One region of the Lysinibacillus sp. NPDC096382 genome, then DNA from elsewhere that is predicted to be linked to it. Evidence: predicted binding sites of a transcription regulator. Region 1 holds the regulator's gene; the other holds the start of a gene.
What was found. Region 1 encodes LexA, which represses DNA repair genes until DNA is damaged. Its sites were predicted from a motif close to CGAACATATGTTCG; they were not measured.
Positions count from the first base shown of each region.

Region 2: ACIQZA_RS05490 (YhjD family protein) is a predicted target of LexA. The motif match lies at 1,105-1,118, and genes of this name have one in related genera.

Region 1 is NZ_JBIWFC010000001.1:459,935-476,614, forward strand. Features, by position in the region: gene ACIQZA_RS02135 (type IV pilus modification PilV family protein) at 1-33, opposite strand, end outside; gene ACIQZA_RS02140 (VanW family protein) at 338-1,699, shown strand; gene ACIQZA_RS02145 (GspE/PulE family protein) at 1,718-3,388, shown strand; gene ACIQZA_RS02150 (type IV pilus twitching motility protein PilT) at 3,402-4,451, shown strand; gene ACIQZA_RS02155 (type II secretion system F family protein) at 4,448-5,653, shown strand; gene ACIQZA_RS02160 (prepilin-type N-terminal cleavage/methylation domain-containing protein) at 5,755-6,231, shown strand; gene pilM (type IV pilus biogenesis protein PilM) at 6,337-7,308, shown strand; gene ACIQZA_RS02170 (PilN domain-containing protein) at 7,308-7,901, shown strand; gene ACIQZA_RS02175 (potassium transporter) at 7,898-8,623, shown strand; gene ACIQZA_RS02180 (prepilin peptidase) at 8,682-9,434, shown strand; gene ACIQZA_RS02185 (gamma-glutamyl-gamma-aminobutyrate hydrolase family protein) at 9,510-10,232, shown strand; gene lexA (transcriptional repressor LexA) at 10,433-11,050, opposite strand; gene yneA (cell division suppressor protein YneA) at 11,213-11,524, shown strand; gene ACIQZA_RS02200 (YneB family resolvase-like protein) at 11,521-12,198, shown strand; partial or broken gene ACIQZA_RS02205 (DJ-1/PfpI family protein) at 12,386-12,793, opposite strand; gene ACIQZA_RS02210 (GNAT family N-acetyltransferase) at 12,948-13,460, opposite strand; gene ACIQZA_RS02215 (DUF3021 domain-containing protein) at 13,505-13,930, opposite strand; gene ACIQZA_RS02220 (LytTR family DNA-binding domain-containing protein) at 13,936-14,388, opposite strand; gene ACIQZA_RS02225 (CPBP family intramembrane glutamic endopeptidase) at 14,644-15,261, shown strand; gene ACIQZA_RS02230 (DUF896 domain-containing protein) at 15,475-15,708, shown strand; gene tkt (transketolase) at 16,053-16,680, shown strand, end outside.
Region 2 is NZ_JBIWFC010000002.1:341,420-358,099, reverse strand. Features, by position in the region: gene ACIQZA_RS05500 (peptidoglycan recognition protein family protein) at 1-689, shown strand, start outside; gene ACIQZA_RS05495 (hypothetical protein) at 710-943, opposite strand; gene ACIQZA_RS05490 (YhjD family protein) at 1,204-1,455, shown strand; gene ACIQZA_RS05485 (Ig-like domain-containing protein) at 1,473-2,753, opposite strand; gene ACIQZA_RS05480 (hypothetical protein) at 3,119-3,631, opposite strand; gene ACIQZA_RS05475 (hypothetical protein) at 4,313-4,645, shown strand; gene ACIQZA_RS05470 (hypothetical protein) at 4,737-4,937, shown strand; gene ACIQZA_RS05465 (hypothetical protein) at 4,977-5,126, shown strand; gene ACIQZA_RS05460 (acylphosphatase) at 5,332-5,613, opposite strand; gene ACIQZA_RS05455 (globin-coupled sensor protein) at 5,658-7,385, opposite strand; gene ACIQZA_RS05450 (DUF1033 family protein) at 7,513-7,794, shown strand; gene ACIQZA_RS05445 (cold-shock protein) at 8,019-8,219, shown strand; gene ACIQZA_RS05440 (S1C family serine protease) at 8,474-9,283, opposite strand; gene ACIQZA_RS05435 (DinB family protein) at 10,645-11,301, shown strand; partial or broken gene ACIQZA_RS05430 (4Fe-4S binding protein) at 11,302-11,481, shown strand; gene ACIQZA_RS05425 (Coenzyme F420 hydrogenase/dehydrogenase, beta subunit C-terminal domain) at 11,521-12,507, shown strand; gene aroA (3-phosphoshikimate 1-carboxyvinyltransferase) at 12,575-13,909, shown strand; gene ACIQZA_RS05415 (SDR family NAD(P)-dependent oxidoreductase) at 13,912-14,661, shown strand; gene ACIQZA_RS05410 (creatininase family protein) at 14,690-15,463, shown strand; gene ACIQZA_RS05405 (aspartate aminotransferase family protein) at 15,439-16,680, shown strand, end outside.

The sequences.
Region 1 (16,680 bases):
TAAAGAAAATCCTCTCTGTGATTTGATCAACATAAATACCTCCGATCTAATAGTTTTTTCTATCTAGAAAAGTTGATTTAATAAGTTTGATTCGGAAATACATAGGTATATATAACCTCATTATATAGGGTGTTTACCTTATTGACAATGTGTTATTGATGATTTTAATTACACATGAAAAAATTTCAGTTCATAAAATTTTAACTTTTTTTAGTTAAAAAGACTCATTAAATAATATCTAGTATGCTGTATGGTAAAAATATGAATAAAAAGTAATGGATAGATATGAGTAATTAGACATTTTATTTTTGGATATATTTGCAAAGGCGGTAAGGCTATGAAATTACATTTGAAGCTAGGCTCAATAGTAGTTGTTCTAATCATTTTATTAACAGTCTGGATACCGAACTTAATGATTGATAGAGCATTAGCTAAAGGCGATGAATCTACAATCGGTGGAATATCAGTTAAGGATTTAGAAGATGATGCTATTGAAAATGCTTTACGAGAGGCCATAAATACTTGGCAAGAGGCTCCTATCGATGTAGAAGGGGCTAATGTTACGATTTCACTCGACCCTAAATTGTTTGTATTTGATGTAGAGAGTACGTTAGCTGAATATCATAGTTTAACTGACAAGTCTTGGCTTGCTTTCTGGAAGCAAAGACAAGTAGTACATATACCCTTACATGTGGTAGTTGACGAGCAAGTGAAGAAGCAGCTTGAGGCTACTGGTGTATGGGAAGTTGAAAGGACTTTACATACGATTATCACCGAAGCTTCCAATTTAAAAAGTCGCGAAGTCCCTGCAACAGTTGCAGATACTAATTTAATAGAAGCGGAGCGTTTAGCTCTATCGATTGAGGAAATCCCTGCAAATGCAATGGGTGTTGATAAATTAGCGAATACATTAAATGATGCTATTGTTTTACCGAATGAACCGTTTTCTTTTTTTACAATGATAGAAGAAAAATATGAAGAATCAGATAGTGAAGCGATTAATTTCGTCGCCTCTTTGCTTTATCATGTTGCTCTTCAAACCGAATATGAGATTTCAGAAAGACATTCCCAAGGAGAGAAGCCAAATTATTTACAACAAGGTTTGGATGCGAAGGTGAATCAAGCGTTAGATAAAGATTTGCAATTTATAAACCGTTCGGATCAACCAAATAAATTAAAACTCACAGTAGAAGGTGATTCTTTAAAAGTGGAATTACTAGCTCAAAAGAAAGACAAAGAAGTTTCAGTTCGTGTTAGTAAAGATAAGATTATACAACCTCGAGTCATTACTCGCTATTCGAAAGATTTACCAGCAGGTAGAGAAGAAGTTATTCAAAAAGGTCAAGAAGGCATACGGGTCGAAGTGTATCGCTCGATTTCAGAAAATGGTAACACTACAGAGGAACTTGTTAGTCGTGACTATTATCCACCAGTTAACAAAATTATTGTGAAATCTTCAAGACAACCTGTTGCTTCTGAAAATAGTAGTGGAACGGATAAGGTAAATCTCAATGATCCAGACTTACAAATGGATTTAGATGGAGATGGATTACCGGATACACAATCTGAAAATAAAAAATTCGGCAATAATGCTGCAATAACGAGTAAAGATACTAATACTTCAACAGACCCGAATGACCCTGAAATTGTATACGGCTACTACGATAAAGGTGGGAATTTTATACAAATAAGCCCGTAAAGAGAGGAGCAAACGCGAATGATCGTAAAAACTGGACGAAAGCGCTTAGGTGATTTACTTGTCGAATCTGGTGTTATTACAAATGTGCAATTAGAATTTGCTCTTACAAACAAAACAAAAGAAGAGAAATTGGGCGATTTTCTTATAAAAGAAAATATTCTAACCGAGCAACAGTTAATCGAAGTACTAGAGTTTCAGCTAGGAATCCCACACATTCATTTGAATCAATATTCAATTAGCCCGGATTTACTTCAACTTGTTCCAGCCGAACTCGCTAAACGGACAAATATTATTCCAATCCGTCGCGAAAAAAATAAACTGTTTATCGCGATGGCTGACCCGATGGATTATTTTGCAATTGAGGAAGTACGTATGGCGACGGGCTGCCAAATCGAAACAAGTATTGCAGCTAAGGATGACTTATATCGTACACTAACGAAATACTATGATTTACAAGAGTCTATGGAAGCCGCATTGCTCGACATTGGCGCGACAGTTGCTGAAGCACAGGAAGAAATTGAACGAGAGGATTCTCCGATTGTTCGGCTAGTTAATCAAATCATTGCTAACGGAGTTGCCCAACGAGCGAGCGATATCCACTTTGACCCACAGGAAACGGAGCTAAGGGTTCGTTATCGAGTGGATGGCGTTTTGAGAACAGAGCGCTCTTTACCAAAACATATGCAAAATATAGTATTAGCACGTATTAAAATTATGGGAAATTTAAATATTACGGAAAATCGAATTCCTCAAGATGGACGTATTAAAACGAATGTTAATTTTAGGCCAGTAGATATTCGACTTTCGACACTGCCAACTGTTTATGGAGAAAAAGTGGTAATGCGGATTTTAGACTTAAGCAGTGTTGCCAATTCTATTGACAAGCTGGGTTTTACAGAGCAAAACGAGGCCCTTTTCCGAAACATGATTGCCAATCCGAATGGGATTCTGCTCATTACCGGCCCTACGGGATCTGGGAAATCATCAACATTATATGCTGCCTTAACTAACTTGAATGAAGAGGGTGTCAATATTATTACAGTTGAGGATCCGGTTGAATATCAGCTCGCTGGGATAAACCAAATTCAAGTGAAAGAAGAAGTAGGCTTAACTTTTGCCACTGGATTACGTTCAATTTTGCGCCAAGACCCAGATATTGTAATGATAGGTGAAGTTAGGGACTTCGAGACGGCGCAAATAGCAGTACGTGCCTCGTTAACAGGGCATTTAGTGTTAAGTACTTTACATACAAATAGTGCAGTGGAATCAATTTCTCGACTTCAAGATATGGGGGTAGAGCCGTTTTTATTATCCTCCTCACTTGTAGGAATTATGGCACAGCGTTTAGTACGACGAATTTGTCGAGATTGCGGAGAAGACTATACTTTTACTAACCATGAATTGGAAATAATGCGTAATAACGGCATTGAAGGTTTCACGCATGGTAGACGCGGAAGGGGTTGCCCTTCGTGTAATCAAACAGGGTATCGTGGACGGATGGCTATTCACGAAATTTTACCAATCGACCGCAATATTAAAGACATGATTTTAAGTCGAAGTAGCGATAGTGTGATCCGCGATTATATGAAACAAGAAGGCTATTACACATTACTAGTAGATGGGTTGTTAAAAGTAGTAGAAGGACAAACAACTACTTCAGAAGTATTGCGTGTAGCAAATGTAGATTAGGAGGTGAATGTTCATGACAACATTTAGAAATATTGATGAGCTATTAACACGCGCATTTGAAGAAAAAGCGTCTGACCTCCATTTAACAAAAGGGATCCCGCCGGTTTATCGTATCCATGGGCAGCTAGAACATTATGGGAGTGAACTACTAACTTCTGAAGAATTACAAGCAATGGTGAAAACTATTTTACCAGAACATAAATTACAAGAATTTCATGATAAAGGGGAAACTGATTTTAACTATTCATTGCCCGGGAAATGTCGTTTTCGTGTAAATGCGTATCATCAACGCAATGAAGTGACAATAGCAGCCCGTTTAATTGAAGCGAAAATTCCTTCCATTGAATCGTTAAATATGCCACAGGTATTGTATCAATTAGCAGAAAAACCACAGGGACTTATTTTAGTAACTGGGCCAACCGGTTCGGGAAAATCTACAACACTTGCTGCAATGATTGATCATATTAATGAAACAAAATCAAAGCATATTATCACGCTTGAGGACCCGATTGAATATTTACATACACACAAAACATCAATTATTAATCAACGTGAGGTAGGCGTCGATACGCAGAGCTTTGCCAATGGTTTGCGTGCTGCGCTTCGTCAGGACCCTGACATTATTTTAGTAGGCGAGATGCGGGACTACGAAACGATTTCAACAGCCATTACAGCGGCAGAAACGGGCCATTTAGTGATGGCGACATTACATACAAGTAGTGCTCCGACTACGATTGATCGTATTATAGATGTTTTTCCACCACATCAGCAAGGACAAATTCGTGTACAACTAGCCAATGTTTTAGTGGGCATTGTTTCACAGCGTTTATTTGTACGTAAGGACGCTAAGGGACGTATTGCTGCAACTGAAATATTAGTACAAGCACCATCTATTTCAAATTTAATTCGAAATGAAAAAGTTCACCAAATTCCTACTGTTATGCAGACGAGTAAAGCTTTAGGTATGCATACTTTGGAATCTTCTATGCAGCAGCTAATAGCAATGGGGAAAATTTCTTTGGAAGAAGCAAGGCCATATATGAATGCGGGGGATTATAATTGACCGTTTTTCGATATAGTGGACGCACAAAAACAGGTGCACACAAAAAAGGAATTATTGACGCGACTAACAAAAAAGTAGCACTAGAAAAATTACGAGCACAAGGCATTAATGCTCGTGAGCTGGAAGAGTCTAAAAGCATTTTGCACAAAGACTTAACTATTGGCGGTAAAGTAAAGCATCAGGATTTCGTTATTTACTGTCGTCAATATGCAACACTAATCCGTGCTGGCGTTTCAATTGTAGAGGCAACACATATTTTAAGTGGCCAAACGAAAAGTAAAGCCTTGAAAAAAGCATTAGAACAAGTGGAAGAGGATATACGCGGGGGGACAGCGTTTTCAGACGCAGCGGCCAAACACCCAAAGGTTTTTCCAGTAATGTTTGTGAATATGATGCGCTCAGGTGAGGCAACGGGGAATATCGATGAGACTTTAGAGCGTTTAGCAGGGACACTTGAAAAACAATTTAAAATTAAGAAAAAAGTACAATCGGCATTGGCATATCCGGCTATTTTATCAGTACTGACAATCGCTGTAGGGATGTTTTTAATGGTATTTATCGTGCCAACGTTTATGGCTACTTTTGAAGAAATGGACATAGAAATGCCGATCTTAACTGTCGTTGTTGTCAGTATATCGGATTGGTTAATAGCATACTGGTATTTTGCGATTGGCATTCTCTTATTATCGATTCTTCTATTTAGATTTTTCTATAAAAATAATAAGCAATTTCATTACAATGTGAACTATGCATTATTAAGAATTCCTGTATTTGGTATTTTAATGCAAAAAAATGTAATTGCTCGAATGACTAGAACCTTATCTTCTTTGTTCAGTAGTTCAGTGCCAATTTTACAGGCACTGACAATTGTCGAAAAGGTTTCAGGGAATCCAGTAGTAGGACAGGTTGTACTGGAGGCAAGAGATAATCTAGAAAAAGGAGGTACATTATCAGAGCCATTAGAAAAAAGTTGGCTATTTCCTCCTTTAGTAACTCAAATGACATCTATCGGAGAAAAAACAGGTTCTCTTGATTATATGCTCGAGAAGATAGCCGATTTCTATGAGGATGAGGTAGATCGGTCCGTTGATACATTAAAATCACTCATTGAACCATTAATGATACTAGTTTTAGCAGCGGTTGTAGGAGTGATTGTCGCAGCGATTTTCCTACCAATGTTCGCATTATACGAAAATATGTAGGTGACTAACTTTAAAGGGGGTGGTAGAGAGAAAAGTTGTTGTAGCAATGGTTGTACTTGTGTTTTCGGACTAATCATAACAATTTATAAGGAGGAACAGTGATGTTCAAAAAAATCTTAAACAAAAAACTATTAAAAAATCAAAAAGGTTTAACGTTAATCGAGCTATTAGCTGTAATTGTCATTCTAGCGATTATTGCGGCTATTGCTATTCCTGCGATTGGGAATGTTATTAGTAATTCTAAAGACAAAGCAATCCTTTCAGATGCTGCCGGTGTCCTAGCGGGTGCAAAAATTGCTATTGCAGATGGAGCATGTGGTGATTCAACTCTAGAAACTGTTACCTGTAAAACAGATGTTCTTAAAGACGTTTTTGACGGTGAATTAACAGACGGTGATAAAGTAGAATATACTAAAACAGGCAAAAAATATACTATAACTTTTGATGATTTAAAAAATATTAAAAATAAATCGAAATTTGAAGTTGGAGCATTTAAACCTGGAGCTAGTACTTCAATAAGTGAAAAAGATTTGAATAAAGCAATGGGTAATACGGATAAGGATAAAAAGAAAGATTAAATATTAATTTTTCAAAGAACATCCAATTCATGAATTGGATGTTCAAATGAAAGATTAATATATTTAAATTTTGTTATAAAAATCAAAAAGGAGGCATCTTTTCACATGTTTACAAAAAAGAAAAAATCGCATGTGTCGATTGAAATAAAAGATTATATATTGCGTGCGATTGTGGCAAAAGGTGCTGATCCGTCGCAATGGAAAGGCTATGAAATGCCATTAGCACAAGGGATTGTTGAAGGATCTGTTATTCAGGATGAAATGGAATTGTTTGATGTCATGAAAAATGATGTGGCAAAATGGGCTGGCAAAAAGCAAAATGCGCGTATTTTTGTACCGGATATTTCCGTTTTGTTAAAGAGCTTTGAGCATCCTGATGATATAGAGTGGAATGAATTAAAAGGTTATGTAGAGATGGAGCTTGGTCAGTCCATTCATCTTCCGTTTCAAGATCCTCTTATCGATGTCTATGACCCGAATCCTAATGATGGACAGGCCATGTTATTTGCGGCACCTTCAGAAGAAGTGACGAAAATGATTGGACTTTTACTCGATGCTACATTAGATCCACAAGCAGCAGATATTCGGGCATTGTGTAATATTCGTCTGTTAGAGCATTTGCAGTTAATAAAGGACGATCGAACTTATTTAATAGCGGATTGGTCAATCAATGAATTGTCGATAAGTATTTTTTCATTCGGTCAATTGGAGTTTTTACGATACCAATCATTTGATACAGATTTATCGAAATGGAAGCCTGAAGAAATTGAAGAGTATCGTTTTTCTTATCATTCAGAAGTCGAAGATGAGTATCGTATGATTCTTACCGATCAAATGCTTGAAATCGATCGTATTATGAATTTTTTTAAGTTTTCCTTACATAAAGGTGAGAAAAGTGTAGATGAGATTATCATTTTAGGAGATAATCCACTACTTTCAACCGTTAAAGAGTTTTTAGAAAATAATTTTTCGATACCGATTATTATGTTAAATGATTCAATCATTCAAAAATCTTTCCCTCAATTTTCAGAGCAATTTGCTAGCTTAATTGGACTTGCATTAAAGGAGGTTAACTGATGGTACCAGACATTAACCTCTTGCCAAATTTGGAAAAGAAGCATTCAACGCCTACTTTAATATATGTAGTATTTATTATTCTTATTGGTTTGATAGTAGGATACATGATTTTCTTGTTTTTCCAAGCGAAAAGTGATCTTACAAAATTAAATGCGCAGGAAGTGGAGCTTTCATCGCAACGCGAACAACTTCAAATAGAGTTAGATGGTAAACAAGATGCGAACAAAGGCTCATTGGAGCAATCCGTACAATTTGTGGAAAATGTATCCTACCCTGTGACACCTTTAATGGATGAAACGCAAGTATTATTACCAGAGCAAACGTATTTAAGGAACTATGTATTTGGTGAGAAAAATGTTGAAATTACGGCTGATTTTGAAACGATGTCAGCTATATCATCTTATTTAGAAAAGCTAACTGCAAGCCCCTATTTCAATGATATACAGGTTGATACTATTTCTAATTTTGATGTTGCTATTGGAAATCAAGAGGAAAAAAGTGCTAAAAATAAGTTTAAGGAAATACCACGTTATTCGGCAACTATTACATTAGGAATTGATTTTAAATTTCTCGCTGGAGGTAGAGAATCATGACAAGTAGTAAAAATTCAACGATTCTTATCTTAACGGCTTTAATTGCAGCGATTTTATTTGCGCTTTATTACTATATAGTAACACCTAAATTAGAAGAAGTGGATGCGAAAGAAAGCTCGAATATCGCCCTTCAACAAGAAGTTTCTACAATTCAGGAGCAGATTGCTTTAATTGAAAAGAATGGTAAATCGAATAGTACAAGTAACTTAATATTACGTAAAAAAGTACCTCAAACTCGAGCTATTGATGAAGTAATTCGAAATATTGAAGAGATTGAAGTGGTGACGGGCACACGGGTAGAAGCTATGGACTTTAATAATTATGATTCGCTCGTAATGGAGTCAGCTATTACAGATCCTAACTCGACAAACTCTGAGGAACAGGCTGATACACAGCAATCTGCAACTGAAGCGGATGAACAAGCTGTTGCTAAGAATGATGAAACATCTGAAGTGAAAGATAAAATACCAACTGCTACTCTTAATAAAGATTCCTTACCGAAGGAATTAAAACTCGTAACATTTGATATTGAAGTTGTCGCATTGGATAATAAAGCTATGGTTGAGTTTATAAAAGAGATTGAAAAAATTGATCGTGTGATGAAAATTGATGCGATTGATTTCACATTAACTGGTGAAGAAGCGAAATTCCAGGAGGACGCTGATACAACTTTAAAAGCAACCATACAAGTAACGACGTTCTATTATGAAGGACAACAATAATCTAGATGGCGCGCATACTTAAGTGTATGGGCGTCTATTAGTATAGGAGGACATAAAAATGGAAATCGCTTATACAATTACAGTTTTACTATTTGGGCTTGTTCTTGGCTCATTTTTTAATGTAGTTGGCTTACGTGTGCCTATGAAGGAGTCCATTGTGCGCCCACCCTCGCATTGCACTTCTTGTAAGAGACAGTTGACGGCGCTTGATTTGGTCCCTGTTTTGTCTTATTTATTTTTAGGTGGAAAATGCCGTAGCTGTGGGCAAAAAATTTCTTGGATTTATCCACTGATGGAACTTATTACTGGCCTATTATTTGCTTTTGCTTATTGGAAATTAGGCTTTAGTGCAGAATTTTTTGTGGCGCTATTATTAATTTCATTAGTAGTCATTATTGTTGTATCGGATTTTGCGTATATGCTTATTCCCGATAAGGTGCTATTATTCTTTTTACCATTGCTAGTTTTTGGACGCGTGATCTCTCCTTTGTCTCCTTGGTGGGACAGTATAGTTGGTGCTGTCGTAGGTTTTGGCATATTGTATTGTATAGCTGTTCTATCAAGAGGTGGAATGGGTGGTGGCGATATTAAATTATTCTTTTTACTTGGTCTCGTACTCGGGACAATACATACAATTTTGACGCTGTTTGTAGCGGCAGTAATTGGCATGATTGTTGGCATCGTTGTATTAAAGATACGTGGACAGGGAAGGAAAACGCCTATACCATTCGGACCTTCTATTGCTCTAGCAGCTATTATCATCTATTTCTATGGGGATGCGTTGATGAATTGGTATCTTGGGTTTTGGTAAGTAATCATTGATGGATTCCTTCAATGATTAATAGTCAGGCAGTGAATGCAAGATAAAGATCATGGAGGGGATAAGATGAAACCAATTATCGGAATAACGGCTTTTGCGGAGGATGATTTGTCCTCAAGATTAAATGCTGCTTATAGCAAAAGTATAATGGAAGCAGGGGGAGTTCCACTGATAATTCCAATTGGCGTTGAAGAGGATGTAGCACAAATTTTATCGTTGACGGACGGATTATTATTATCAGGTGGCTATGATGTACATCCATTCCTCTTTGACGCAGAACCTGCACCAAAATTAGGGAAGATTCATCCTGAACGAGATGCAGTGGAGCTTGCTTTAATTAATGCAGCCTATATTCGGAAAATGCCAATTCTCGGAATCTGTCGAGGGCTTCAAATACTAAATGTTGCGTTTGGAGGCACAGTCTATCAGGATATTGAAAGTGAGTATCATAGTAAAAAATTAATAAAGCATGTGCAACAGGCAGCACGAGGTGTTACAACACATTATGTTAATCTATCACCTGAAACATTATTAAAAACGATTATTGAGGAAGAAAAAATTGCTGTGAATTCATTTCATCATCAGGCAATAAACGTAGTAGCAGAAAAGCTGAAAGTGGTAGCAAAATCAAGTGATGGTATCGTTGAAGCGGTAGTGCATGATGATTTACCATTTTGTCTAGCAGTACAATGGCATCCTGAAGAGCTAGCTATTGTAGGAGATGCAGTATCAAAGAAACTATTTGCTGCATTTGTAAAGGCAAGTTTGAAATTTAAGGTAGAGGCATAAACTTTATAAGCATTAATTATTTATCCAAGGTTCTAGATAACCTTGGTGATGAACATGAATATATTGCTAGGTGTAAGGAATCCATTTTCAAGTGGGTTCTTTTTTAGCGTTTAACATAACACTCAAAAGATAAGAAAAAGAGGTATATGCCCATTTGTGAACATAATAACCTCTTTTTATACTTTAATATTGAGATACTTTTAATGTACACGACGATATAGACCTACAACATGCCCTAAAATAGAAACTTGATCTACAATAATTGGCTCCATTGTTGAGTTTTCAGGCTGTAAACGAAAATGACTTTTTTCCTTAAAGAAACGCTTTACAGTTGCTTCATTCTCTTCAGTCATTGCTACGACAATATCACCATTATCAGCTGTTGCTTTTTGTTTAACAATCACTAAATCTCCATCTAAAATGCCAGCTTCAATCATTGATTCACCCATAATTTCAAGCATAAATAATTGATCTTCACTTGTACCATAAATATCTGGAAGTGGGAAATATTCATCGATATTTTCAACAGCGGTTATCGGAGAACCTGCAGTAACCTTCCCAACTAATGGGACATGAATAACATGTTGCTTTTGAATAGAATCCTCTGGCTCTAAAATTTCAATTGCACGTGGTTTAGTTGGATCGCGTCGAATCAAGCCTTTTTGTTCTAAACGAGCTAAATGCCCATGAACTGTTGAGCTTGAGGCAAGTCCAACTGCCTCACCAATCTCACGTACAGATGGTGGATACCCCTTTGCTCGTACTTCTTCTTTAATGAACTCTAATATGGCCTCTTGTCTTTTCGAAACTTTTTTCATATTTGCTCACCTCTTTTTTTAATCATTCTACTAATTAATAGTATAACAGAATGCGAACACTTAAGCAAACATAGGTTCGAAAAGTGTTTGACAAAAACGTTTGTTCGTATTAATATGAGAACATATATTCCGAACAAACATTCTAGGAAAGGGGTTTTAAACATGAACTGGTTAAAGAAAAATCCACATATTACAACTTTATTAGGAGCTTGTCTGCTTTTGGCGGCATACCTTTTTATAACAGACCCAGGCGATGTAACATACACAGAAATTGAAATCACACATGGTGATAGCTTATGGTCGTTAGCCGATCAATACCGTGGTAAAATGAAAACGGATGAATGGATTAAGCTTGTGAAAACAGAAAATGAATTATCGAACGTACAAATTATTGCAGGTAAATCCCTAGTGATTCCAGTAGTGGGTGGCCAATCCCCTATAAATTCAATTGAAATTGCGAGAAACGAAAAATGATAATGAATCAACAATCGGCTGTTGTCTATTGCCGTGTGAGTACAGAAAAAGAGACACAAAGTTCTTCATTAGAGCGTCAGCAAGAGGAGTTGATGCGCTATGCCAAAGAACAGGGCTACGAAGTCAAGCGTGTTTTTATGGACAAGCATAGTGGTTATGATGTGGAACGTGAAGGTTTACTAGAAATGCTTGATTTCATTAAAGAAAAAGAAATAGAAGCATTATTTGTACAGGATGAAACACGTTTAGGGCGTGGAAATGCTCGAATGGCAGTATTGCATTTATTGCAGAAAACTGAAACTGATGTTTTTTCTATGCGAGACGAGGGACCTATACAATTAAATGAAATGGATACGATGCTCTTAGAAATTTTAGCAATCGTAGAGGAGTACCAGCGCAGAATCCATAATGCTAAAATACGTCGTGGCATGCGTCGTGCCGTTGAAAATGGCTATCGCCCTGAAAACAATTTATCTAACCGTGGAAATCCAAATGGTCAAGAACGTAAGGATGTTCCTATAGACGAAATTGTCAACCTACGTAATCGAGGCTTCACCTTTGAGGAAATCGCCATGACGCTTAGAGGTTTAGGCTTTGAAGTAAGCAAAGCTACAGTCCATAGGAGATATCGGGAACATCAAGAGGGTAACGGGCAAAATAAAGTAACGTATTAATCAGTGGGAGTTTTATCGTCCCGCTGATTTTTTAATTTTTAAAGGTTCTAAGTTCCAAACTGACGGGTAGACCCGATCGACGAATAGAATGAATAGCAAAAAAATAAGAGAAGTAGCGATTGCTACCTCTCTTCCTTATAAATTCACTATAAAAAATTTTTATATCATCAATTAGCGATATTTTTATTTATGCCCTGTACCAATTTTCATCAAAAGAGAGATGCAGGGCTTTACCCACAGTAATGCCAAATTGTATAAAACCTTTACTTCTTGCAGTTATGATGTTGCCGTCTTGTACAACTAAGTCTTCAGAGAGATGACTAAGATCAAAGAAGCCCAACTTATCCATACCTTCTAGAGATAATCCTACAGTATATTTTTTGTTCTTTAATACTCCAGCTTTTGCTAAAAGAGATGGCGTGCTAGAAATACTTGCAATGATAGCTCCTTCGGCATTTACATGACTAATAAAATCAAATAATATTGCTCATGTATTAATAAAACACCCTGGTAATATCAAGCTATCAACTTCGTCAAGATTAATATCACTTATTTGTGTATCTGCTATACAAGATAACCCAGATTCCCCTTTAATTTTTTCGCTGTTTAATCCAACAGTATGCCGGGTTCATTTCCTTGCATTAATATAGATAATGCTACACTCAATTCACTAAATTGGGGATACAATAATACAGCGGTCTTTTTTATATAAATTTCTCCTCTAGAAATCGATAATCCCTAAAAGGATCTTATGCCCACTCTTCTTTTAAGACAGCATAGTAATATTCATCCCACCACTCATCTCCATTTGGTATGCATTTTTTAAAATAACCTTCGCGTCTCATGCCGATTTTCTCCATCACTCGATAAGATGGGATATTTTCTGGTTGGCATGTAGCAATAATTCTATGAAGTTGCTTTTCTTTAAATCCGTAATTCAGTACAGCTTTTGCTGCTTCAGAGGCATAGCCATTATTGTAATAGTTCGGATTCAATACCCAGCCAATTTCATACGTATGGTCACCAAAATATTGATGGAAAACAATATGACCAATGACAATATTTTCGCTTATTAAAATAACGGGGAAGTATTTTGCTTGTCCACCGCTATTTTCTAATACGAACTTTTTAGCTTCTTCTTCATTAAAAACTCCTTCGGGAATATACTTCATTACATTTGGATTCGAAGTATATTCATAGACAGCTTGCCAATCTTGAATCTCAAATTCTCTTATTAAAAGTCTGTTCGTTTTGATAAACAATTTATATTCCTCCAAGCTTTGATATTTCACATTAGTTTTATTTTCTATTTATTTATCAGCTCATCAATCTTTTTATTCATTTTTTTCACTTCTGATTTGTTATATAGATAAAATAACACCCAAATTAAAGTAAATAGCAAAACACTAAAGAATAGCATTAACAAAGTTATTCCTATAGACGATGTGGGAAGCCAATTTAAAAATAGCGCAACAACAATAAAAGTACCTAAAGAAATTGCAAAATGGATAGCTGTTTGTAGTAAAAATGTTAAACGTTCTACTTGATAAATGTACGATGGTAATACACAAGCGAGTCCCACCATAATTGAACCAAGGGATTGTTGTATGAAGTCAGCCGTTATAGCTTCGAAAAAAATATCTCCAAAAATCCAAGAACCGAAAAGATTAATAAAAACAAAAACTGTACAGCCCATACTTACACCAAACGCTACATTTTTAAAAAAATGCACCTAACTTAAACCCCCAAACGCTTTTTAAATTGCTTTCGATAATTACGAGTAATTACTTCTTTAATTCCTAAAACTAGCTCAATTTCCAATGTTCCGTTAAATGAAGCTTCGATATTTTTAACTTTTGTTAGATTTATAATTGCAGATTTAGAAATCCGTATAAAATTATTCCCCAATAGCTTCTCTAATTCATATAAAGGTTTATTCAATATGAGACGATTATTATCTTTATCATATAAAGCTAATTCTCTTCCTTCAGTTCGAATAACAATAATTGAATTTGGATCAATGATATATGTTTTATTATTTGCTAGCCCTGTTAAAATTTGTTCTTCTTTCTCTTTTTGTAATAAAGAAATAGCAGCTTGTATCGTAGGACTAAGTTTTGCTGTACAAATTGTTACATGTGGCTCTTCATACTCTGAATCTATTTTTACCTCTATTTTCAGCTTTATCACCTCTCAAAAAAATTATAGCATATACAGCGTTTTGGAAAATGCAGGTCATTATTCGAAAAAGGCATCTTACACAATCATAACAACATGTTACTCCAAACGTATTGTTGGGGTACATTTCGTTCGTTATATTGAGTCCAGGTAAATTAAAAGCTTTTAATGTACTGCAAATGAAATAGAGATCTAAACAATATAGGGATATGAATTTTTCGAGTAATTGACTATTTGACAATTCATTATTAGGAGGTAAGGATTAATATGAATGAAATAACTACCTCAAGTGATAGAACTAAAACTGGTTGGCTATTAGTAAGTATTGCAAGTATGCTAACAGCTAGTATAATTTTTTGGTTCTATAATAATCCTGAAGGTTTTATTGAAAATGGAATTGGCTTTAGGACGGATGTATTTTCGAATATATTTATTTGGATTTTCACACTATTAATCATAACGGGATACATTGCATACACACTCAGTGCAATACCTTTTGTAAAAGCTCATTTATTTACTATTTCTTGGCTTAAAGTAATTGGGATATGGGCTGCCGTTGTGACAGGAATAGTTGAAGAAGTTGTTTTCAGACATATACTTATGGAGTACCTATTAACTATTGCATTTTCAGACGTAGCACAAATATTAATTTCAGGGATACTCTTTGGAATTGCTCACGGTATGTGGGTACTTTTGAAAGGGGATTGGAAGTTTGCATTACCTGCTATTATAAGTACCACAATATTAGGGGGTCTTCTCGCAACGCTTTATATTGTAGCTGGCCGAAGTACCTTTGCACCAATAGTAGCTCATATTTTAATTAATATGTTTATTGAACCATGGCTAATGTTATCTGCTGTTTCTGGAAAATGGTCTAGTAAATAAAGAACAAATTACACTTGCTAATTGTCCTTAACCTGCAAGGATGTTTTTATTTCCTTGCAAGTGTGTACTGAGTGAAGTTTCTAGAAATTCGCTCTATACTACATTCAAGAATAAAGTGATACTTGAAAGGTTGGTATAACTGCATTTCAAGGGGATACATGCTATACTTTATATACCATATTCATTAAGATATGTATTGAAAGGTGTGTAATTATGTTATCAAAAGAAAAAATTAACCGAATCAATGAACTTTCTGCTAAGGCTAAAAGTGGTACATTAACAGAGGCAGAAGCTAAGGAACGATCAGCGCTTCGTAAAGAATATCTAGATACATTTAGATCAACGATGCGAGATACAATTGAAAACGTAAAAGTGGTAGATGCTGAAGGAAATGATGTAACACCAGAAAAAGTTAAACAAGCGAAAAAAAATAAATTTCTCAATTAATATGACACATTTAGGACAATTACGCCTCGACGTAATTGCGTCCGGATTTTGAATTGTGCTTAGGCTTGCGCAATGCAGGTCAGTTAGCCGTTTTCGCAGGATGCGAAGGTTTAGGCTAACATCCTTATGTTAATTCCTTTCAAAATCCGTGACATCCCGCCGGAGGCATTATCTTTATTCAGTTGGCCTCATTGCCGGCTTTATAATGTGGGGGATTTTTCGCTGAATAAAGATAAAGTATGTTATAAATCGTTAATAGTATAACAAAACCATTGTTTTCTGAAGCAATGTTGACTAAACTGTATAAGAACAATATATAGGACGAGAAAGGATGTCACAAAATAATGACTCAACATGCGGATCAACTAGCGATTAATGCTATCCGAACTTTGTCAATTGATGCAATTGAAAAAGCAAACTCAGGTCACCCAGGTTTACCGATGGGGGCTGCGCCAATGGCTTATACGCTTTGGACAAAACAACTTCACCATAATCCGGCTAATCCAAAATGGTTTAACCGTGACCGTTTTGTACTTTCTGCAGGTCATGGCTCTATGCTTTTATATAGCCTACTTCATCTAGGTGGCTACGGCTTACCAATGGAAGAAATTCAAAACTTCCGTCAATGGGATTCATTAACTCCAGGGCATCCTGAATATGGTCATACTGTTGGGGTAGAGGCAACAACAGGGCCTCTAGGTCAAGGTATTGCTATGACAGTTGGTATGGCAATGGCTGAACGCCATTTAGCAGCTACTTACAATAAACCAGGACATGACATCGTTGATCACTATACATTTGCACTTTGTGGCGATGGCGATTTAATGGAAGGTGTAGCAGCTGAAGCTATCTCTTTAGCAGGTCACTTAAAACTTGAAAAGTTAATCGTTTTATACGATTCAAACGATATTTCTTTAGATGGTGATTTAGAAAAATCATTCTCAGAAAATGTTCAAAAACGTTTCGAATCTT
Region 2 (16,680 bases), on a different contig from region 1:
AATACATTGTAGTCCATGAAACAGATAATACTCGAACAGGAGCCGATGCAGACGCGCACGCTAGATTACAATATAACGGTAATAGCCGTAATGCATCATGGCACTATACTGTGGACGACAAAGAAGCCGTACAATCTTTTGAACATGCTTGGAGATGTTGGGCTGCAGGAAGCACAACAGGCAATAACCAAGGGATACAGGTAGAGGTTTGCGTTAATAGTGATGGTAACTATCAAAAAGCAATGCTGAACGCTGCGGAATTAGTAGCTAAAATCATGAAAGATGAAGGTATTCCAATTAGTAATGTAGTTCAGCACAATCATTTTAGTGGTAAGAACTGTCCTAGTCAAATGCGTGCTGGAAAAGTAAGTTGGTCACAATTTATCACGATGATTAAGAACGCTAGTGGTAATACAACACAACAGAAGCCTTCCACAGATACTAATAGATATCGTGTCTTAACAGGTACTTACGCTACAAAACAAGCTGCTGAAAATGTCTTAGATGTATTAAAACATCGTTTTGGTTGGGTGGCATATATCGAGCCAGATGAAGCTAAATGGCGCGTTAAAACAGGAACATTTACAGGAATGGATGCTGTACAAGCTGGGGCAAATAAAATTAAAACAGCTAAATTAGCACAAGTAACAAAAATAGTAGTGAATAATATTAAAGACCAAGATAGCTGAATTGCCATCTTGGTCAAGATTCAATTATTAATAGCAATAATCAAAATAACAAAAAACAATACCCCCGCAAAATATCCGATTGCAACAGTAAAAATTGGATCTGCATCCTCTTTATTTTGGACTTGGTTTTCTGTATATTCCTCGCGCTCTTCTTCCTTAATAGTATTACAATACTCACATATTTCAATCTCAGCCCCATCTCTATGTACTTTCTTAAATGGATTTATGGCTAAACAATTAGGGCAATTACTCAATTATATTCTCCTCACTAATCTTATCTTCTAATTACCATTTTAGGAAATTTAGCATGAATTGTATATATAAAATTAGGCAATAGTAACCGAAATCACGCTCCTTAAAATTTATTCCTGTAATTTTCACTTGCTAAATTACAAACATCTGTTCTAAAATGATACAAACGAATGTTCTTGTGTGAGGAGTGGAATTATATGTTGAATATTGAACAGCGTCAATTATTTCATAATAAAGTGATTGAGATCTTAAATTGAGCAAAGTGTATTTGCCAATCCTTGATAAGCTTTTAGACGACATTTCACAAGAATGTTACAACTCTAAAAGGCTGTTGGCCAAAGATAAAATTAGAATCGTGAAGTGGGTAAAGGTCGATGAATACTTTAGTGATTTAATTATTGCCACCGCTGGCGAGGATCAAGTGTTTACCTATGCTAATATGGTGTTGAAAACACAGGTTGAAAAATTATTAATCAGTCACCAAAATAAAGACCAGGAGCTCAATGGAATGTGAGTACCTGGTTTTTTGTCTTAGTATTCTCTTACTTCAAATGAAGCGATTTTATCATGTACGATATATTCAGTAACCTTTTTGTAAGGTGAAATTGTTTTAGAAAATTTAAATGTGGATGTGCCTTGAGCACTATCAAACCATTTCAAATAGTCATTTAATACTTTATTGGTAACATCATACTCTTTTGTTATACCATTTACTAATGTAATACTTAAAATAGCATTTGAAAATTCATTGTTTGGTTTCTTAACAATTACTGTACTAGTGGCTGTAATTTCAGTGCCTTCAATTTTGGCTGTAATTATTACTTCACCTTCACGAACTGCAGTTACATTACCATCTTGATCTACAGTGGCAATACTTTCATCACTAGAAGACCATATTACTTTTGCAGAATTTGGAGTAACGAATGCTACTAGCTTATCTTGACTAGATTTTAGAAGTTCTAATACATTTCTATCTAATGTGATTGATTTAGATTCTGTACCGCCTAGTTTTTTAACCGTAACTATACAATCAGTTTTTAAATTAGTATTTTCGACTTGAGCAGTTATAGTAATTACGCCTTTTTTAATGGCTCTTACATTACCAAATTGATCAACTGTTGCGATGCTTTCATCACTACTTGTCCAAATTATATTTTTATTTGTATTCTCAGGTAGGATTGTAGCTGTTAATTTATCATAGCGGTTTTCTGAAAGCTCTAATACATTTCTATCTAATGAAATTGATTCAGGCTCTGATGGTCTTGACGTTTTCTCCATCATTTGTAGTTCGGAAATTGATAAGTTGACTTGATTAATTGTACTGTTTGTAAGAGTAACATTTATTCGGTACTTAGTATAATAATTGGTATTTTCAAATTTGAAACTTTGTTTCGGATTCTTTACCCAATCGTTTGCTGTAACGCCGGTTTGAGAGTCCAATATTATCCAATTTGAACCGTCCCAAGCTTCAAAGGTCCATGAATTTGGAAAGATTTCAGGCCATCTTCCTTCATTATGCATTACATATTTACTAATTACTTTTGGGGTTGTGAATTCATAGGCTAACCACCCTGTTTTTGCGGATGTTCCCCAAGCATTTGGATAAATTAGTTGTCCATCAAATGCTAGCCAACTTGGAAAATATTGACTTGAAGATGAAGCTTTACCAAACTCTGATACATCAGATGTCATTTTAGGGATTAGATTTTCTGAATAACCATCTTCAGCATGTGCATTTTCAACGTTATAGCTAATTAGTACTATTAGTATTAATGCTAGATAAATAAAACCATTTTTAAATAGCTTACTCATTTATGTATCCTCCTTTAAAGTTTTTAAAGGTAATTTCTTTAAATAACCTCTAAAGACAACTTTAACCAATATGAGACTTATTTACCATAATAAAAATTTGTTATTTTTAATAAAAAAAGCCACTCATTTGAGTGACTATTTTGTGTTTACCAAGAACCGATTGTTTTGCCGAAATTCTTTACATCATCCGTCATAAATTCAATCTCGGAAGCCGTAATTACAGCGTCAGACATAGGTTCATCGTCATTGGACACGAATTTATCAGTATAAACAGTGAATTGTGCAATTTTATTAGCGCCCTGTTTAACGTTTATTCCGATAGTTTTGGCACCCTTTACATCTACTTGTTGTACGAAATCATATGTTTAGTTCACAACGTGCTGTGTAGCTAAGCCAGGACTAATAGCTTCGTTCATACTGATAATCAGTGTAACATGATCGTTCAAGTCAATGGCATCTGTCACATCAACAGCGTCCGCGTATTCAAAAACAGATGTATCAATAATGCGTTTCGATGTTTCAGTGGTAGTAGGCTCTTCTTCATTAACTTCTTCTTGTTCTTTTGCTAACTTCGCCTTTTCATCTTCTAGTGCTTTCGCTTCTTTAGCCTTTAACTCAGCTTCTTGTTTAGCTTGTTCGTCCTTATCAACTGTAACTGTTGTTTTTTCTATATCAACTTTAGCTGAATCAGTCGGTTTTTCAAGTAAATTATCTACAGACATCAAAACCACAACTAATAATAAAGATATTCCAGTGAACTTTAAGAATTTCATTCCCTGAGCCTTATCATTCTGTTTAAACTTTTTGTAAGTTAAAACCGCAAAAACAATCAATGATATAAAACTTAATACTCCAAAAAATGCAATAAAACTTGCCATAAATAAATAACCTCCCTCTATATTCCCACTCTAGGAAATTTGGAGGGAAAAGTACATATAAAAAAAACAGACAACCAATATTAGTTATCTGTATTGTAGACAATAATCTCAATTAAAATTGGTACATATCCTCGCAGGGCTTTCATCTCAAAAGAAAAAGGTGATTCAGAATTAAGTTTTAGGTATTCAATATTTGTATGCGGTAGTGCTGCCTTTCGTAATTTAGCTTCTTGCGCCGTTTAGCGCGCATTATGAAGTACCACAAGTTATTAACCGATGTGGGAGTGGCTTACATGCGCCAGTACTTGTATAAAATGTTTGGAAACGTATCTTTGAAAGGGAGTGAGGATGCATGAAGGTGACAGCTAAAGAATGGCGTGTCATGTCTGACCACAATAAACAACTGTTGTTAAATGCTGTCTCTAATAGATAGTAGTACAGTGAGCATATTTCCACTAATAAAAATATGAGGTGATTATATGGATAACAATAAATTACAGGCTTTGATAGAAGGCAATAAATGTGATAATGCGAAGGATCATCTGCGCATAGTTGAAATGGTGTTAAAGATTAACAACAAAAAGGCATTAGACACGTTATACGTTCTAACCAAATCAGTATTAAAAAAGAGCAACTCACTTTGATTGAGTTGGAAAATAAAATAGGAAAAGGGGAATTCACATGCAACAAACACAAAATGTATTAGAAAAAGTAGTGTTAGAAAGTAACAACAATATTTATAGTTTATCTGCACAAATAATTCAATTAAGAGTTGTACAACAGGCGACCTCTCATTTAATGGATAAAATTGATGAAATCACTCACAAAGGTTGGCATAAAGATATTGGAATGGCACATGCAGCTATTTTAGAAATTCAAGATACATTACGTTTAATTGATATGGCATTCTTTCCGTTATACAAAGATATGTCAGAAGAAGTCGATATCCTTAACATTCACGCACAAGAATTGTATAATACTGTAATTGGTGAATCAGAAGCTCAAAGTGTTTGAAGGGTATAAAACATTAATTATTCAAATTACAATGTGGACAAGTAGTATATTTGTGGAATTTTAGAAATATATATTATAAGGGAGTGATTTTATGACAACGAATTTTTTTCCGATTGATCCCGAACGAGTACGTCAGAATGCTTATTTACCTGTGAAACTCTCTGAACTATCTAAGTCGAATCCAGAAAAGGCATTGGAACTTTTACAGGCTTGGGGAGATGGCACAAAATCCATAAAAAAGTTGTGGGATGAGGTCATTCAATATGTGGGAGATAACATCCACACTTCATAGGTAGATGGAGACAAAGAATAGAGAGAAAGGAGGGATATATTGAAAACCATACCATCTATTGAAACTCAACAACGTATGCATGCTTTCTTTATGAAAACATCAGCACCACGTATCTATAAAGAACTTTTAGAAGAAGAACAAAAACGTAAAGAAATGGAATCTCAACAAGATGCGAATAAGGAAAAGTAATAAAAATGAGCACTTGCTACGGCAGGTGTTTTTTGTGTTAGGTAAAATAAAAGGACTGGGGAGTATACCCCAATCCTATAAACTTGCCCCCGGCAACGTCTTTTTTTATAAACCGTATTCAAAACCGTATTCATTCAATAATGTAAAGAGCCGAAAAGCTTGATAAACCTTGGTATTCCTACACTTTAAAAACAAAAGAGCCAGACTAAACAATGTCTGACTCCATGCGTGTATAACCTTTTAAATCATCAAAAAGCTCTAAAGTAAATGAATTGGAATCTGCTTGAGGGCTAACACCCTTTTGAACGAATACTAAGAATTCATCTATCGCTTTTTTTGATCCTTCTACTTCAACCTCAATTTGATCTTGATTATTTAGTTTACAGTATCCTTTTAATCCTAGTTCAATCGCTTTCTGTTTAATGAAAAAACGATAGCCAGTCCCGTAAACATCACCGAAAAATTTAATAAGCGCTCGCTTGTTCAAGCTAACACCTCCTACTAGTTAAAAGGGGTGAATCCCCTTGGTGCTTAGTGCATAACACGTTCTTTTTCTAAATATACGATTAAATTATTGATAAAATAGAGAACATGCTTAGAAGCTTGATCTACTTCTTTTAAATGAACTTCAGCTTGTTGAATATTCCCAATCTTATAAGCTTCCGCTGCTAACTTCGCCGATTCATGAACACGTAAATGATATGCGTCTAATTCTCGGAATTCCTGTAAGTGTCCGAAACGTTCGACAGTGCGAGCGGATGTATACCATTTACCGAGACGGCAATCTGTACGCGAAGAAACATCACTTGGCTCGACATTTTCAAGACCAAGGAACATATTATAAATTCGCCATTTCCATAAAATATGATCGGCCTTTGATAATTGTAAAAGTGCTATAGACGATAGCTGAACATTATTATTCTCAATAATATCATTGCGGAAACGATTAATTTCTTTCCCTAATGAATGAATATCACTAGATGTATTATGACTATATTCGCGAATGTCATCTTGAAGGTTAGAAATTTCAATCATTCTTGCTGATACTTCATCAATAGCTGCAGCCTGTTCCTGTGATATCGCAGCTGTATTCGTGACATCCAGATTAATACCTTCAATGGCACTAACAATCGCATTTAATAAGGGTAACGATTCTTTAGCCTCTACTGTTGCATCTTTAATAATCTCAGTCGTTTCTGTAATTGAGTTTGACACATCGTTTGAATAGCTTTTTAAATGATGTACATTTGCAGTTACTTCACTTAGCGCTGATACCGTTCCCTCAGCAAGCTTTCGAACTTCCTGCGCAACTACGGCGAAGCCTTTACCATGTTCGCCTGCTCGTGCAGCCTCAATAGAAGCATTCAAAGCAAGTAAATTCGTTTGATCGGCAATTTGGTTTATTAACGTTACAACATGCTCAATATCATTTACCCGCTTTTGTAATTCTGAAAAGGATTCAACAATTGTTGTAAATGTCTCTTCTGTTTTAAAGATTTCAGAAAGGGCATGCTCAATTGCATTTTTTCCTTGTACAGCATGATCAACAGATTCAGTTGTTTTTTCAGAAATACGAGAAGACATTCGAGCAACCTCGTTAATAGAAGCGGCAATTTCTTCAGTTGCCGCGGTAGAGGACTGGATTTCTTCGTTTTGTTTATCTAGGCTAAATACTAAATCTTTCATGTACATGATTTTTGCGTTGACATCCATTAAAGAAGAAATTTCAGCAACTACATTTTCAATAGTACGTTCTGTTAATACTTCGATGAGTAATTCTTGGTCAACATTAACAGCTGATTGGAAAGATTTCATATATTCAAATGCTCTATTAGGTTTTAAACCGAAATTATGTAAAATGTATGTAGTAATATAAAATGCAAATTGATTGAAGACGACGATTAACTTACCTGGCTCATATTGATTCTTTCTAAATAAATTAAAAAATTTAACGGTTTCATCTACATAGTCATCATCACGAGTAGCTAAGAAAAATTGATTTAAGTATCGATTAATATTTTCTTCACTAATCGTTAGCTGAGAGGAAAGAGAGATTTCTCTTAAATAGTTATTAAAAATAGCATTCATTGAAGGCGTGATATCTTTTAATTTATTGTAGAGAGTTTTTAAATTCTCTTCATCTTGAGCATTGAAATGGTTAAATGCTAGTGTTTTATTAAAACGACCTGTAGCATTTAAATTTGTACCACGCTTTAATAATTCATCGAGTTCGGCCTTAGGTCGAATACTTGAAAACATAAAAAAAATACCTCCAAAAATTATGAATAATAAGGTAATAATAGCATATGACAGAGTGTTTTAATAGACATTTCAAATGTGTTTGCTAAAATGAAAATATCTTATTACAGCAGGGAATGTGGCAAATATGTATACAATCATTTACATGAAAGCTGATTATGAGCCTTGGTGGAAGTTTGAAGGCTGGGAGGCTTTTATTCAATCAAATGATACATTTGAATCGGAGGAGCAATTTGAGTCAGCATTGCAAACGAAACTGCAGCACTTCCGTTTAACATATGACAATGAGGCTACGAAAGAAGAGGGATATTGGGCATTCTGGTCAGAAGATGAAAGTGTTTTTTGCGAAGCCTGTGATGATGATGTACAAATATATCACGGCATTATCGCTTTAAAATCTGGAAAATAGAAATAAAATTTAGAAATTAATAAAAAAACATTTTTCTTTATTTGACAAAATTATGAATGGCGGTTATACTTAGGTTAACAATTTAATTGCTTCACCGGAAACATGAATTCACATATTACAAAAAGTGATCGCGTTAGTTCGGTACTCTTTGTAATATGTGAATTTTTTACAATCGTTGAAGAAATTACATATTGTTCACTTTTATTTTTTGGAGGTTTTCTTAAATGAAACAAGGTACAGTAAAATGGTTTAACTCAGAAAAAGGTTTTGGATTCATCGAAGTTGAAGGTGAAAACGACGTATTCGTACACTTCTCAGCTATCCAAGGCGAAGGTTTCAAAACTCTTGACGAAGGTCAAAAAGTGGAATTCGAAGTTGTAGATGGCAACCGCGGACCACAAGCTGCTAACGTAACTAAACTTTAATTCTCAGTAATTAAAATTACTTCCGTTAAAAAAAGGCATCCTATTGATATAGGATGCCTTTTTTTTATATGCTTCGAACATTTGAGAGTTACAAAATATGATTACTAGTGACTTGGTATTTGAAAGAGTCTAGATACTACGATTCATACAGATCAAAAATTAAGTTTCTCAATTTCTGTACGATTTAATAATTATATTATGTAAACAAAATAAATTGCTTGTCTCTTTAGTATGAGAACAAGCAACTTTTCGGATTAATTACTTAGTATGCGTTGTAGCACTTCAACAGGAATAAACAAGCCAACACGACCATATGGATCTTTTTTCGCCGTTGCAAAGACGATCCCAATCACCTCACCAGTAGCATTTATAACAGGACTGCCACTATTTCCTCGATAAACAGGGGCTTTCATCATCATAATAGGCTCCTGCCAATCATCAACGAAAGTTGACTCCAGTAAAGTTCCTTCATTTGCAATGCCCGTAAAGGCTAATGGATTACCAATGAAATAGACATGCTCATGTTTGCTATAGTTAGGATTTTCTGCAAGCGAGAGGGAAGGTAAGTGATCACCAGCTACCTGCAATAATGCTAAATCTACGTCAGGGAAACTTTGTAGTACCTTGGCAGCCATTAACCCTTCTTCAGGAAAAATGACGAATAATGATTGAGCATCTTCTACAACGTGTGCATTGGTTACGATAAGTCCATCTGAAGAAATTGAAAAACCAGTGCCTTTACTAGAACCTGTAGAGATCTCTACTACAGCTTTTTTATAGGTTTTTATATCTTCTTGCGCTGATAGCCGTGCAGACACCTTCAAAAATTCAAGAGCTGGAGGGGAGTAAATTTGAAAGATAAGAGCAAAGGTATTCAAAATTAATACAAATGCCATACTCCAGACAATCCATTTGACAATTGGTTTTCGTTTTTTAGGCTTTTTACCTTGTAGTAGTTCTTCTTGTTCTTGTGCCAACGCCTTTTGCTGTTCAGCGAGGACAAGTTCTATTAATTCTTCTTCTGTCAATTCTTCATCTGTTGTTGATCTATGTATATCATTCATAAAAACCCTCCTTACCCAAAATGAAAAGCGCCCACGCAGGACACCTGTAAAGTAATTCTTATTTAAATTTTTAGGGCTGAGGTAATGACGAAAGGTTCCTTATCAGTTGTCAGCATTGTGTCATTTATACGAATAAGGCTGATATTTTTAAAAAATATTGCGATATCGTCATTATCCTCTGAGTGTGCTAGCTGAATAACATCATGATAGGCAGTTGCTTCAGTAGTGGTTCGTTAACTTGTAGTTCATATGAGTACATTCAGGCTCATACTAGAGTCCTTTGGCTATTTGCCTTCATTATACGTGAAGTATATAGGTTATACGAACATTATGAAAATCAGTTTTCCTCATTGCTAGTTGTTTGAAACGTACACTTAAGCCGATGGGCATGGCATGTAGGGTTAAGTGTGGTAGCAATCAACATCAGTGATGATAGGCATAGTACATCCATCTAGCTGTTCAATACATTATAAGGCTTTCTTCCAGTTCCCAAACCATCATATTGTTCATGTTACCTAAAATAATCGCTGAAGCTTTGTCGAAAATGCCGTGTAGTTTTGCATGGTAAAGTTTTTCTCGCAATACTTTTAGAGGAAGTAAGGTTTCCAACGAAGCCGTACATTGTATTTATATTTTCACCTAAAAAACGACCTTTAGCAATGCCAGATTGAACTGTAATCCATGAATTGTGATGCAGGTTTTATCTGTCGTTTTTTCTAACCAGTTAAGTCGATCATCTGTCCAAATAGGTGGGATTTGGATGTTATAGAGAACATAAAATACCTCTTTCTATTTAATAAAGCTTTTATACATGATTTTACAATTTAAAGATTCGCATTCTTGTTATGAGGAAAGAGAAGTAAAAAGTAACTAAATGAATAGTTCTAACAAAATAAATGAATAAATAATAATGTTATGTAAACTCGATACTAAGCTTGTAAGAGAGTTATCAGTTTACAAAAAAATGGGTGTTGATATATGTACCGGCGTGGTCAGCATTAGCACAAGGCACTATTCAAGTATTAAAAGCTATAACAGATGACAATCTAGAGTAAAGCATTGTAGAAGGTTCCAATACATTTAGTTTGTTATTTATACACTGAAAAGCTCACATTTGATATGTGGACTTTTGAACTGAATATGATGGGAATTTTAACCATTATGTCACATTTAATACTATTACTAGTAATTTTTTCTAATTACAGTATTGAATTTTCTGGAAATATATTGTAAAGTGGGTATGAAATTTTAATATTTTGATTTTTCTCTTTAGTAATATCTCTTCGTATATTTCAAGTATTGTTAATTTTACTAGTGTGTAAGGTTTCTTACTTTCAAAAAGAAAAAAGAGGTGGTTTGTTTTGGGAAAATTCAGATTTAATAGTATATTAGAAAAAATTTTTTCTGGTAAATTATTGACAGAAGAGGATCGTATTTGGGCAGAACAGGTTGTTGCATTTAAAGAAGCTACATCAGGGCAAATAAGAGCATACGAAATTGCTACCAAGCCTGGTTTTGACCTTAAACAATCACTGTTTTCTACTATTGAAAAATTAGAAGAATTGTTGAAAAGATGCCCTCAAGAAGGGCTTAATATGTGTCCTGCTCCAAACAAGTGGTCTGTACACCAAATTATAGGCCATTTAGCTGATAACGAGGTCTGTAATTCAGTACGCGTACGTTGTATTTTAACAGAGGATTGCCCCAATTTGGTTGGATACGACTCAGATGACTGGGAGCGTTGGTTTAGGCTTGATGATGTGTGGACTTGTTTCGCACGTTTTAAAAGAGAACGTATGAACCTGTTATCTTTACTAGATACCTTACATGAAGAAGAGTGGAATCGTGTCGGATATTTAGATTATCGAGGAAATGAACAACTGCGTGTTCTAATAGGTGTTCTGGCAGGTCATGATGAGAATCATATCAATCAAATGAAACGGACAATCGAATATGTAGAACGGGCGTTAGAAGTCAACATAACGACTGAAAAAATTAGTGAAAGGGGTTTAATATAGATGTCGTACTTGCAACTTCAAGAAGAAATTTTGGATCAAGATTTATGTACTAGTTGTGGTGCTTGTGTGGCAGTATGTCCGGCTAACATCATCAGTTTAAACGACGCTTTTTTACCTGAAGCGACTTTGGATTCTGAAATGATATCGAATGTTTGTGTTTCATGTAACCTATGCAGTGAGATATGTCCTGGGAAGGAGACGGACGTACCGGCATCCGAGATGTTTCTCTTCGGCCGCACACGGATTCCTGAGGAGCGTTGGACTGGTATTATGCAAAAATCTAATTTAGTTTCCGCTGTAGATTCAAGCATACGTGATCGAGCTTCTGCTGGTGGTGCTGCAACTGGTTTATTAGTGTCTGCACTACGATCAGGATTAGTTGATGCAGTTCTAGTTATTGATCGTGATAAAGAACATCCTTGGATTCCTCAGGCAATCTTGACTGATGATGAACAGACAATTATTAATTGCGCGCAATCAACATATTGTGTGGCTCCAAACTTGCACTTGTTAAAAGAAACAAAGTACGAACGAATTGGCATAGTTGGGTTGGCATGTGAGATCCAGGCTATCCGAAAGATTCAACGACATCCAAAAACTGCAGATCTAGCCAAGAAAATAGTGTTTACAATTGAAATTGGGTGTGCATCTAGTACTAAGTTGTCGGGAACAGAGCATCTTATAGAGAATAAACTTAATATCCCGCTCGAAGAGGTAGCAAATGTGAGATATCGCGATGGCCAGTATCCAGGAGCCTTTACAGTTTATACAAAGGACGATAAATCCAAAGGACTTCCATTTTTTGAATTGGTAAAGGAGTTCAAAAAATTCAAAACATTCAGGTGTCTATCTTGTCGTGATTGGTGGTCTGGTATTGCAGACATTTCTATTTCAGATGGGGATCCTAACATTTATGCTTCAAGTCAACACGGTGATATCCCAAGTCGTTTCTCAATGGTAGTAACCCGAACAGACATTGGTCAGAGATTACTCGAACTCGGCGTAAATTCTGGTACCTTAGTAGCAGTGCCTGAAAAATTTGAACCAGAAGAGAGCTTAGGTTTGCAACGTAAAAGATTCCGTAGCTCTAGCTTTGCAAAGGAATATCCAGGACGTGTTCCGGATTCTGCGGTCTTGTTTCCAGATGATGACGCGGAAAGGGAGGATGATGAGATAATTGCTACTATGTCAAACCGCATCTCCTGACCTAATGAATCGGCTATTTTAAAATGGGGGTTTTTTCTTGAATAAAGTGACAATATATCCGAGGCTTATGCCTCATGAAAATATAATTTGGAGGCCTCCTGGAGACAAGTCTATCAGTCAAAGAGCTACCTTTTTGACAAGTCTAGCGGAGGGAACCAGTCGCATCTCAGGACTACTCTGGTCTGAGGATACGATAAACAATTTGAAATCACTTAAGCAGATTGGCGTACAGATTAAAACTGTTGAAGAGGATGTCCTCATATCTGGTGTAGGGAAGTATGGATATCATACAGGAAACAAATCTGTTAACTTGGGAAATTCCGCTACTTCATCTCGCATCATGCTTGCGCTCTTATGTGGTCAGCGTGGGTGTTTCCGAGTTGATGGCAACCAAGTTTTGCGTCGTCGTCCAATGAGCTGGATTGTTGAATCTTTAAGAGATATGGGAGCCAAGATTGAATGGGAAGGAGAAACTGGTTATCTTCCTGTAGATGTAACTGGAACTTTATTAAAGGGCAGGCATCACCGAATTCGAGTCTCAAGTGCTCAAGCAGTCTCGGCGCTACTTTTTGCAGCTCTGCTGGCTGATAACCCAACTCGTATTTATAGGAAGACAAAAGCTCGGGATCATACTGAACGGCTGTTTAACTATTTTGGATTTAATTTAGTTGATACTGGTGATTATCTTGAACTTACTCCTCCGAACAAAATACTGGCGCTTGATTTGTCAGTTCCTGGAGATGTATCTTCTGCTGCGTTTCTAGTTGGATTGGTCGCCATGCAAAGAAATCCAGGCCTATCATTAACGGTTAAAGATGTGAACTTAAATCCAACACGTACAGGATTCTTAGATGTAATTCGACGTATGGGGGCTGATATAGATGTTCTAGAGCAAGGTACGGTATGTGGTGAGCCGATAGGGAAAGTGGTTATCCGCTCAGGCCGTAAACTTAAAGGTGTGACGATTGCTGGTGATGCATTTGTCCAGAGTATGATTGATGAAATACCAATCATCGCAGCTGTAGCAGCAACCGCTGAAGGTGAAACAGTAATTTTAGATGCTCACGAACTAGCTGATAAAGATACTGACCGTGCGTTTACTACCATTGAGTTATTGCGACAATTTGGAATTAATGCTCGGTCTATTGACGGAGGACTGATAATTCCTCCGGGACCGTTTAGTAGTCCTGGAACTGTAACAGTACCAAATGACCATCGGATAGCTATGGTAGCCATGATTATAGCGAGTTGTTGCGCTCAGGAAACGATTATACATAACTGGGATGTGGTACGTGTTTCGTTTCCGGGTTTTTTAGATGAATTTAATCGCATAGGGCATGCCGTAGCAGATAGCGAATTGAAGTTATGGGGTCCTCATTCTCTAGAGGAAGTGGGGGTATAAGAATGAAAAAACTCGCAGTAATTATAGGGGGGGCTGGCTTTATCGGACAAAGTGTAGCTAAACGTTTCGGTGAAGATGGATATGCTGTTAGCTTGTTTGATCGTGACGAACAAGCGTTAAAGTCTGCAACTGCATCATTACAAGCCCTCGGCATTGAGTGTCACCCAAGGGTGGTAGATGCTCTTAACGAAGAGCAAATGAAACAGGAAGCCGATAGTTTATACCGAGTAATTGGACCTGCAGCAACTTTGGTGACTGCTAACGGCTTTTCTCCTAAACGGAACGGTAAACGACCGAGCACATTAGAAGTACAGGGTGATGAGTGGCGTTTAGTAATGGATATTAATTTAAACGCTGTCTTTTACAGCATCGCATCTTTCTTACCTCAGATGAAAGACGTTAAAAGTGGGCGGATCGTTACGATTTCATCAACGGCTGGCCTAGTTGGTTCGCAAACTGCAGGGGTACATTACTGTACAGCGAAGTCTGCGATTATCGGATTGACAAAATCACTAGCAATCGAGTTTGCTTCTGATGGCATATTGATCAACTCGGTGGCTCCGGGGAAAATCGAAAACCCAAACTGGGGCGATGTAAAGTCTGAAATGGAGCGTTATGCGAGTACAGTCCCTCTCGGACGACTTGCTAAGGCTGATGAAATATCAGAAATGATACAATTTTTGGCTTCGGAGCGGAACACATATATAACAGGGAAAGTTATTACTTTAGACGGGGGACGTACTCCAGTTTAATCTGTAATTTAAAAAGGAGAGAAGAGATATGAGTTATACTTTAGCCGGAAACGGAGTCTTGACAGATATACCTTGGGTAGATTTAAAATCGAGTCAACTTGATTTCTTGGTACTTGCGACTGGCAGTGTCGAGCAGCATGGGCCACATCTTCCTCTTGGTGCTGACTATCTTGTGGCGGAGCGAATTGCGCAGGAGGTCGTACGCCGCTTTAGCGTTTTACAGCTCCCTTTTACTCCAGTTGGAGTGAATTTTATGTTCCAAAACTGGGCAGGGACACTCAACATTTCAGCTGAAACATACACTAAGCTTATCGTGGAAATCGGAGCTAATGCAGCAAAAATCTGTCCGCGTCTCCTAATTATTAATGGACATGATGAAAATCAGCCTTTACTACTCACGGCTGCACAGCAACTGGTTACAGACTACGGTATGGAAGTCGTGGTTTTTGAATGGGCGGAATTGGTTCTTGATATTCTACGTTCGGTTTGTGAGTCAAAATATGAAATGCACGCTGGAGAAGGATTGACATCACTGTTTCTCCATTGGTTTCCTCAACATGTGAGAATGGAGCGAATTAAGGAAGGTACACAAATTTCAGGAGGTCTCGCTTCAAACGATATCCATCTTGATCATAGGGCATATAACCCACGTTTGATTAACCCAAGCCCTGAGGCATCAGGCGTGTTTGGCAATCCTTCTCTTGCTAATGCCGAGAAAGGTGCAAAAATATCAGAAGCCTTGATAAAGCGTGTAACAGAACTGGTGCGAGAATTAAATTGGGAAGGAGCAGCCGCTCGATGAATAAACAAACGATTATAGATGTTGTGACGAAGCTAGAATCCCCATCAATGGCGGATATTATTTGTAAAGAAACAAAACTGGATTGGGAAAGTAGTTCAGGATTTCGCGTCTGGAACGAAACCGGAGATGAACATTTGGATTTGACTGCAGGTTCTGGCGTACACAATGTTGGCCACAATCATCCTGAAGTTCTCACTGCTATAATTCAGCAACTCCAATCTATTTCCCACACAGGTTGGCAATTTCCTACTCGCTCCCGTGCTAACCTTCTGGAGAAACTTAGTAACTTAGTCCCGTTTGAACAGCCACAATTCCTCTTTACTGTTACAGGATCTGAAGCCGTAGAGGGTGCCTTGAAAGTAGCACGGATGGCCAAGAAGCGACCGGCTATACTTAGTTTTCAAGGTGGTTTTCATGGGAAAACGGGAGGATCACTTACTGTGACGGCAAATCCGAAATTACGTGCAGGTGTCTCTAGTCATGCTGCTGATACTATTCGTCTCCCCTTCCCGGATGATGATGCGTTACGTGTGCACGGATTTAAGGTCCCTTCCGTAGAGGAATATCTTGAATGGATAAAGCGCTTTATTATACATCCAGATTTTCCTATCGATCAGGTTGCTGGGATTATAGTTGAACCGGTGCAAGGATCTTCTGGTATGACTGCCGCGCCACCAAACTTTCTTAAAGCTCTAAGACAGCTGACGGATGAGAATGATATGTTGTTAATTTTAGACGAGATCTATACTGGCATGGGCAGAACAGGTCGTTTATTTGGGTTCCAGCATGACAATATAACACCAGATATTATTATTATGGGAAAAGCACTAGGAGGTGGTTTACCAATTTCGTTAGTTGCTGCCCCATCATCAATTATGCAACAAGTACCTGCTTACAAGCAAACCAGTACATTTTCTGCACATCCGGTTGCGTGTGCGGCTGGTGTGAAAGTGTTAGAGATCCTAATCCAAGAGAACTTACCTCAAAATGCTTTAGAACGGGGAGAGCAATTTAGGAGCAGATTGGAGGCACTTAACGGAGAGTTTTTAGAGAATAGCGGAGTTCGCCTTGTCGTTACAGGACGAGGGCTCATGCTAGGAGTTCGAATAGAAGCTAATACGCCAGCTAACTCTGAAAGACTAGCAAGGCAGCTTAATGAGTATTTAAAGGAACAATATGTTATTTGTTTGCTGGGAGGAACGTTTAATAACGTAATC